DNA from 2 places in the Paenibacillus sp. 2TAB19 genome. Region 1 is predicted to be linked to the other one. Evidence: riboswitches for the same ligand, from Rfam matches in the RefSeq annotation. Region 1 holds a riboswitch; the other holds the start of a gene.
The links. Region 1 has a riboswitch for cobalamin ahead of AB4Z33_RS22785 (S-layer homology domain-containing protein). Riboswitches for the same ligand answer to the same signal wherever they lie in the genome.
Positions count from the first base shown of each region.

Region 1 (3,966 bases):
CAGACAGATGCAGAGGGCTTACGTGAATTAACGAATACGAAGGCGGTATCGCTGTATTGCGGCGTTGACCCGACGGGGGACAGTATGCATATCGGACATTTGATTCCGTTCATGGTGCTGAAGCGATTCCAGCTGGCCGGTCATCGTCCGGTTATTCTGATCGGCGGAGCGACAGGTACGATTGGCGATCCGAGCGGACGGCAGACAGAGCGTTCTTTGCAGACGCTTGAACAGGTACAGGACAACGTGAATGCGCTAAGTGCTCAACTGCGTAAGCTGTTCATCACGGACGGCGACAACGAGATTCGCATGGTGAACAACTACGATTGGACGCATAAACTCAATATCATCGACTTCCTCCGCGACTACGGCAAAAACTTCAACCTCAACACGATGCTGGCGAAGGATGTCGTAGCGAGCAGGCTGGATAGCGGTATCTCGTTCACCGAATTCTCGTACCAAATTCTTCAATCGCTCGATTACTTGCACCTGTACCAACACGAGGATGTGCAACTGCAAATCGGAGGTTCTGATCAATGGGGCAATATTACGAGCGGTCTTGATCTGATCCGCAAGAAGGAAGGCTCGGAGGCGAAGGCGTTCGGCCTTACGATTCCTCTTATGCTTAAGGCGGATGGCACGAAGTTCGGCAAGACGGCAGGCGGAGCCATATGGCTTGACCCGAACAAGACGACACCTTATGAGTTCTACCAGTTCTGGGCGAATACCGATGACCGCGATGTTGTGAAATACTTGAAGTACTTCACGTTCCTCAGCAAAGATGAAATTGAGGCGCTTGCGGAAAAGGTGCAGACCGAACCGCATAAGCGTGATGCGCAGAAGGCGCTTGCGGAAGAGATGACTCGTTTCGTGCACGGCGACGAACTGTTGGACCAAGCAAAGCGTATTACGGCTGCGTTGTTCAGCGGCGATATTCGTTCGCTTACGGCAGACGAGATCGAGCAAGGCTTCAAAGAAATGCCGACGTACGAGGCGAGCGGCGAAGGCGAAGCGAAAAACATCGTGGAGTGGCTCGTAGAGATTGGTATCGAGCCTTCGAAGCGACAATCGCGCGAAGACGTATCGAACGGCGCCATCTCAATGAACGGCGAGAAGATCACCGACCTCGAGTTCGCGGTTTCGTCCGAGCATGCAATCGGCGGGAAATTCATCATTATTCGCAAAGGCAAGAAAAACTACAGCCTTGTTAAACTAACGTAAATTACTTAAAAAAAGCTTCCGAAGGCATGTTATCATGCGCTAAGGAAGCTTTTTTCTTATTGCTGCTTCGACTTAGCAAGCTGCTGCCTAAGCTCGGCGTTTTTCGCCGTCAGTTGCTTCGTTAAGTCTGCTTGCGATGCTTCAAGCTTCGCGGCTTCATCCTTCAGCTTCGTAAGCTGAGACATTTTGCTGCTCAGATCGCTATGCGTAGAGCTTAGCTTGCTGTCTTTTTGCAGCTGTTTTATTTTCGCGCTCACTTTTGCAAGTTTCGTTTTATCGTTCGCAAGTTGATTCTGCGTATCGGCAAGTTCTCTTTTTAGGCGGCTAATAATTGAAGAAGTGAAGCTAATGGACATATGGGCACCTCATCATCGTAGTGTATGGCTTCGTCCTATTTTACCACAATTAAAAACAATAGAATGACAAATGCCGATTAATCGGATATGATAAGCAACATAATTTCATAGTAGGAACAGGTGCCAACGATCAGTCTTGACTTCGTCGAGCTGTCGATTGGTTAAAAGGGAAGCGAGTGCAAATCTCGCGCGGTCCCGCCGCTGTATAAGAAGAGTTCTTGCAAGATGCCACTGGGAAACCGGGAAGGATGCAAGGGCGATGACGCTTGAGCCAGAATACCTGCCTGTTTCGATATGCCATTCATTCTACGAGCGATAGGAGGATGTTTTTTAGTGCGGGCTTTTTGCTGTGTGCTCTATTAAACCTTTTGCCAATTGCGGCGGAAGGTTTTTTTGTGCGCGCTGAAAGTATGGTAGACAAGATTTAATAGAAATAGAAGGACTGGAAAGGAAGTAATGAAAAGATGATCAGGAACAAGTATTTAGCGTGGCTGCTTATCGCAAGCATCCTATTCTCTGTTGTGTTCACGAACGGAGCCAGCATTGCGCTCGCGGCGGAGGATGAATCTGATCCGGTTGGATTCGTAACGATCACTGTCGAGAAGTTTACGTTAGGGCAGGGCTATATAGAAGAGCCGGTTAAGGTTCCTTTTTACGAGAACGATAATGGCGCAGCCATCATAACGCGTTTGCTTGGCGAAGGGAATTATGAAAGTACGGGTGCCATTGATAGTGCGTTCTATCTGGCATTTGTTAAAGACAACGATCCAAGGCCAGTAAACGTTCCAAGCTATATATTGGAGCAATCCGGCGAGGTCAGCACGAAATTAAGAGAAGAGTGGCTTGGTCAATTTGATTATACTTCGATGTCGGGTTGGATGTATGCGGTCAATAACGTATTCCCGAGCGTCGGATTTTCGGATTACCACCCCGAGGACGGAGACGTTATTCGTACCCAGTTCACGGTATACGGATTCGGAGCGGACCTGGGTGGCTCGGAATGGAGCGAAGGCTTCTATTCTACGGCTAATAAGGATGATCTGACTGAACTGGTCGGAGAAATCAACAGCGATCCGAACAGAGAAGCAATCATATCGGATGACGACGTAAACGCGGCATATATTAATGCCTATGACGCGCTTGAAAGCATGGTTAGCTCCCAAGACAGCGTCGATGAAGCACTTGCCGCTCTCAGCGAAGCATTGAGCGCCAATGAGGAAGATACGGAGCTACCCGTTATCCAAGTTGCAGGGTTAGAAAACAACGCAATTTTAACCAATAGCGAAATAGATTTCGCCGTTACGGTAACGGACAACGTATCGGAAGCGATCACTCCTCAAGTGAAGCTGAATGGGAAAGTCATTACGGGAACGGATGGACAATATACGGCGACGCTGATCGCTGGCAACAACACGATTGCGATAACAGCTGAGGATGAGGCCGGCAACAAAGCAGAGCAAACCTTTGTTGTTACGTACAAGCAAACGTTCGACGCCCTGCTGGAGCAACAAATCCATGCAAACCTTGCATATATCCAGAAAACCGTCACGAATCCCGTATTTGGAACGGGGAGCGGGGATTGGTCCGTCCTCTCTCTTGCGCGGGGACAATATGACGTACCAAACGGATATTACGATCTCTACTATAAAAATGTAGCCAATAAAGTCACCGAGCTAATGACGGCTAACTCGGGCGTGCTCGACAAGACGAAAAGCACGGAGCATTCCCGCGTCATTCTTGGCCTTACTTCCGTTGGCCGGGATATAACGGATGTTGCCGGCTTTGACTTGAGAAGCGCGTTAGCAGACTTCGATTACGTCAAGAAGCAAGGCAATAACGGTCCGATATTCGCGTTGATTGCGCTGGACAGTCATGACTATGAAATTCCTGACGCTCCTGTAGGAAAGACGCAAACGACAAGGGAAAATCTCGTTCAATTTTTGCTCGATAAGGAAATAAAGAAAGGTACCGATCAAGCAGGCGGCTGGGCGCTAGGAACGAGCGCAGCCGATGTGGATATGACAGCCATGGCGCTGCAAGCACTGGTTCCTTATTACGAGACGAACACTAATGTAAAGGGAGCTGCGGATCGAGCGATTGCGTGGTTGTCCAAAGCGCAGAGCGCGGACGGAGGCTATACGAGCTGGGGAACCTCGAGCAGCGAAAGCATCGCGCAGGTCATTACGGCTTTATCCGGCTTCGGCGTAGATGCCCATACGGATGAGCGTTTTATTAAAAACGGTATTTCGGCTCTAGACGCGCTATTGGCTTTCGCGGTGCCCGAAGGCGGCTTCAAGCATGTCAAGACGGGTAAAGTTGACGGCATGGCAACCGACCAAGGCACATACGCGCTTGTTGCCTACAGTCGATACATTAACGGTTTGACGTA
Region 1 covers NZ_JBFRGE010000061.1:22,558-26,523, forward strand. Annotated here, with positions in the region: gene tyrS (tyrosine--tRNA ligase) at 1-1,221, shown strand, start outside; gene AB4Z33_RS22780 (hypothetical protein) at 1,278-1,577, opposite strand; cobalamin riboswitch at 1,679-1,879, shown strand; gene AB4Z33_RS22785 (S-layer homology domain-containing protein) at 2,042-3,966, shown strand, end outside.

Region 2 (3,860 bases), on a different contig from region 1:
TGGAGAAGATTCATGCGCAAGGCAGGCGTAGTAACGGCAATTGCTGTAGGGCTATTGTCCATTATGCGGGGATTGGCCGTGAACGGCGTCATTCCGAGCATTTCGCCGTGGTTATGGTAACGATCATCAGTGGACGGCAGAGAGCCGCCTTGCAAGGATATAGTTGCCATCCGCCGTATCCAGCGTCAACGTTGCTTTCCACGTTCCAGCCATCAACGGCATGCCTTCGCCCTCGTAGACGCCGGGAGCGGTCTCGGTTAACTTGAAGCTGTAATTGCCGCAGTTCATTCCGATCATATCTAACACGATGGATAACTCAGCGTTACGTAACGGCGCTCCCTCGGAATTTCTAAGACTGAGGCGAAAATCATTCAGATCGAGCACTTTGGCCGGATAGCGGCCGATCTCCCACGTCAATGAGCCTTCTTCGAAGGAATGCTCCGTGACGGCAGGTGGGGCAGCTTCCGTCGTTTGCAGCCACGCGAACGCAGCGGTGATGATGACGGCAGCGGCAAGCAAGGCGAGCGACCACTTAAGAAGTGGCRTTCGTGCTCGGGTCGTTACTATTGATTCGTCAGAGCTCATGATAAGCGCACCTTTCTGTATCTTTTTTTGTAGGCAAGAAACCAATTAACAGCGTCTTTAGTTACCTATGCGGCGCAGTGGGATGACAGAACGCCGGCGACGTTCAACAATAGTCTGACTTTGGCGATAGGGATAGACAAAAGATTGGAAGATGTGTATAGTTACATCTGACAATTTCATAGAAAATAACTAGGTGTCGAGAAGGTTTATATGAGCAGCTTGAATGCTGCTTAAACAACCGCTCCGACTTAATAGGGAAGCCGGTGAGAATCCGGCGCGGACCCGCCACTGTAAGGAATGGCCGGAGAGCGACTGCTCTCGTTGCAAGGCCGATGCCGCGGCATATTGTCACTGAGCTTGGACGCTCGGGAAGACGCCGATGGCATATATTCCAAGTCAGGAGACCTGCCTGCTTATTAACGCTGAATCCTACGAGGAACTAGGAGGTGTTGCACACGAGTAGTAGCTATTTGCCGCTTTGGAAGCGGAATTCGCGCAGCATTTCTGACAAGACGTCGGAAATGCTTTTTTTTGATGTTTAAATCTTATCAAGTAGTGCCTTTTGATTGGATTTTATACAAGTAAAAGGCTTGCAACGCGTCCATATCTACGTTTGATTGGATATTGTGCAGCCAAATGGACGGGGAAGCGCGACAAGGGGCCAAAATGCCGATTTTGACTGTATGTTTTCCAATCAAGCGTCACGTAAAGGTCGATTGGTCCCGATTAGGCTGTATGAAATACAGGCTAAAAGTAACATCATGTTTTATTCGAAGGTAACAGCTATAACGAGTAAGGCCGATTTGCTAGATAAATAGAACGTATAGGAGTGTGCTAATTAATGAATAAGATGAACAAAGCTTGGATTGGGCTGCTGCTGGCGATGATGCTCGTCATCATGACTGCTTGCGGAGCGAACGCCAATAATGAGGGACAAGCATCGAATCAACCATCGAATGCGGCTACGGAAGCGCCGACGAACGCGCCTGACAACGAACAGGAAAGCGCAGCAACTACGGAATATCCGCTTACGGTGAAGGACGATACGGGAACGGAAATTACATTCGCGCAAGCACCTACGAAGATCGTTTCGCTGGCGCCAAGCGAGACGGAAACGATCTATGCGATCGGATCCGGAGAGCAGGTCGTTGGTGTGGACAGCTATAGCAACTATCCGGAAGCGGCAGTAGCTAAGCAGCTGGTAGGCGATATGACGACGAATATTGAGGTAGTTACGGGGCTTAATCCGGATCTGGTCATTGCTTCTTCCTCGATGAACGTGGATGCGATTAAGCAGCTTCGCGAGCTTAATATCCCTGTATATGCAACGGATCCGCTAACTTATGATGCAGTAGTTGCCAAAATCGATACTTTAGGTAAAATTATGAATAGACAAGCAGAAGCTGCCGCAGTTGCTGACCATATGATTCAAGTGAAGCAGCAGGTAACGGACGCAGTGAAAGACGCAGAGAAGAAAAATGTGTATTTGGAATTCTCGCCCGGCTGGACGGTGGGTTCTGGCACTTTCCTCGATGAGCTGCTGACGCTAGCTGGCGGAACGAATGTGGCAGCCGGAAGTCAAGGGTGGTTCGAGGTGAACGCGGAAGAGGTCGTTGCCAAAAATCCGCAACTGATTGTGTACCCAGCATGGAAGGAGGAGCCGAATCCGATTGTAGCCGGTATTGAGAGCCGTCCTGGTTGGGACGTTATCGATGCAGTGAAGAACAAGCAAATGTTCGCCGTGACGGAAGACCCGCTCGTACGTGTAGGTCCGCGTCTCGCCGATGGATTGCTTGAGCTTGCGAAGGTTATTCACCCGGATCTCGTCAAATAAGCAATGAAACATAAAGGTATCATTTATGGAGGAGCAGCTTTGCTCCTTCTTGCCGTTTCTATGATCATAAGTCTTTCTATTGGTACGTCGGGTCTTACGGTAAGCAAGGTATGGGGCATACTTATTCACGAGCTTCCGTGGGTGAAAGGGGGCGAAGATCTCTATACCAAGGGTGAAATAGCCATTGTTACGCAGGTAAGGCTGTCCCGCGTGCTGCTTGCCGTCCTTGTCGGCGCCTGCCTAGCTCTTGCCGGCACAGGTTTCCAAGGCGTGCTGCGCAATCCGCTTGCCGATCCGTATACGTTAGGCGTCGCCTCAGGGAGCTCGGTAGGCGCTGCCTTTATTATTTTGTTCGGACTCCAGATGGCTTTAGGCATGTGGACGATTCCTCTTGTCGCCTTTCTGACGGGAAGCATCACGTTGTTTGGCGTATTCTGGCTATCGCGAAGCAAAGGGGCGATGCATATTGAAACGCTTATTTTATCCGGTGTCATCATTCAAGCCTTCTTAGGCGCTTTCGTATCGTTCATGGTGTCGCTGTCTGAAGGCGTTGTCAATCAAATTCTGTTCTGGCTCATGGGTTCGCTTGCGATGCGCAACTGGGACAACGTATATATGCTCATTCCGTTTCTTRTCATCGGATTCCCAATTATTCTCATCTATAGCCAATCGCTCAATTTATTCGTTCTAGGCGAACGCCACGCCGCCCATGCCGGCGTTCGCGTGGAGCGAACGAAGCTGATCGTGCTGATCGCATCTACGCTGCTTACGGCAGCTGCCGTATCCGTATCAGGCGTTATCGGCTTCGTCGGGCTCGTAGTACCCCACTTGATCCGCTTGCTCGTGGGGCCGGATTATAGGCTGATTACGCCGCTTGCGGCTATTGGAGGCGGCATATTCGTCTTGTGGGCGGATACGCTCGCGCGTAATGCGCTTAGCCCGCGCGAAATTCCGCTAGGCGTCGTGACGGCGCTGATCGGCGCGCCATTCTTTGCCTATCTGCTCCATCGTCGTAAGATGAATGGAGGCGGTCAGCTATAGCTATCTTGGAGGCAAAAGGAATTGTACAGACGATTCAAGGCCGAACGGTGCTTCATGAGCTCGACTGCTCATTCACGGAAGGCAAGATCTATGGCATTATAGGGCCTAACGGGGTCGGCAAGTCAACGCTGCTTCATCTGCTGTCCGGCGTTGATAAGGCAGCGAAAGGCGAAGTGCTGCTGGCAGGAGAGCCAATCGTATCGTTGCCGCGCAAAACATTGGCGCGCAAGATGGCCGTATTGCAGCAGGGCGGATTGCCCCCGGTCGGGTTTACGGTACGTGAGGTCGTTGGCATGGGGCGTTATCCGTATCAGAGCTGGCTTGGCAATGAAGAGAGTGATCCGGCGGAAATCATCGATGAGGCGATCGAGGCAATGGGTCTGGCTGGACTGCAGGAACG
Region 2 covers NZ_JBFRGE010000032.1:1,874-5,733, reverse strand. Annotated here, with positions in the region: gene AB4Z33_RS15965 (sulfite exporter TauE/SafE family protein) at 1-120, shown strand, start outside; gene AB4Z33_RS15960 (FixH family protein) at 127-585, opposite strand; cobalamin riboswitch at 771-1,012, shown strand; gene AB4Z33_RS15955 (ABC transporter substrate-binding protein) at 1,427-2,419, shown strand; gene AB4Z33_RS15950 (FecCD family ABC transporter permease) at 2,423-3,460, shown strand; gene AB4Z33_RS15945 (ABC transporter ATP-binding protein) at 3,466-3,860, shown strand, end outside.
Region 2: linked by a shared signal. The riboswitch ahead of AB4Z33_RS15955 (ABC transporter substrate-binding protein) and the one ahead of AB4Z33_RS22785 (S-layer homology domain-containing protein) in region 1 are both predicted to bind cobalamin.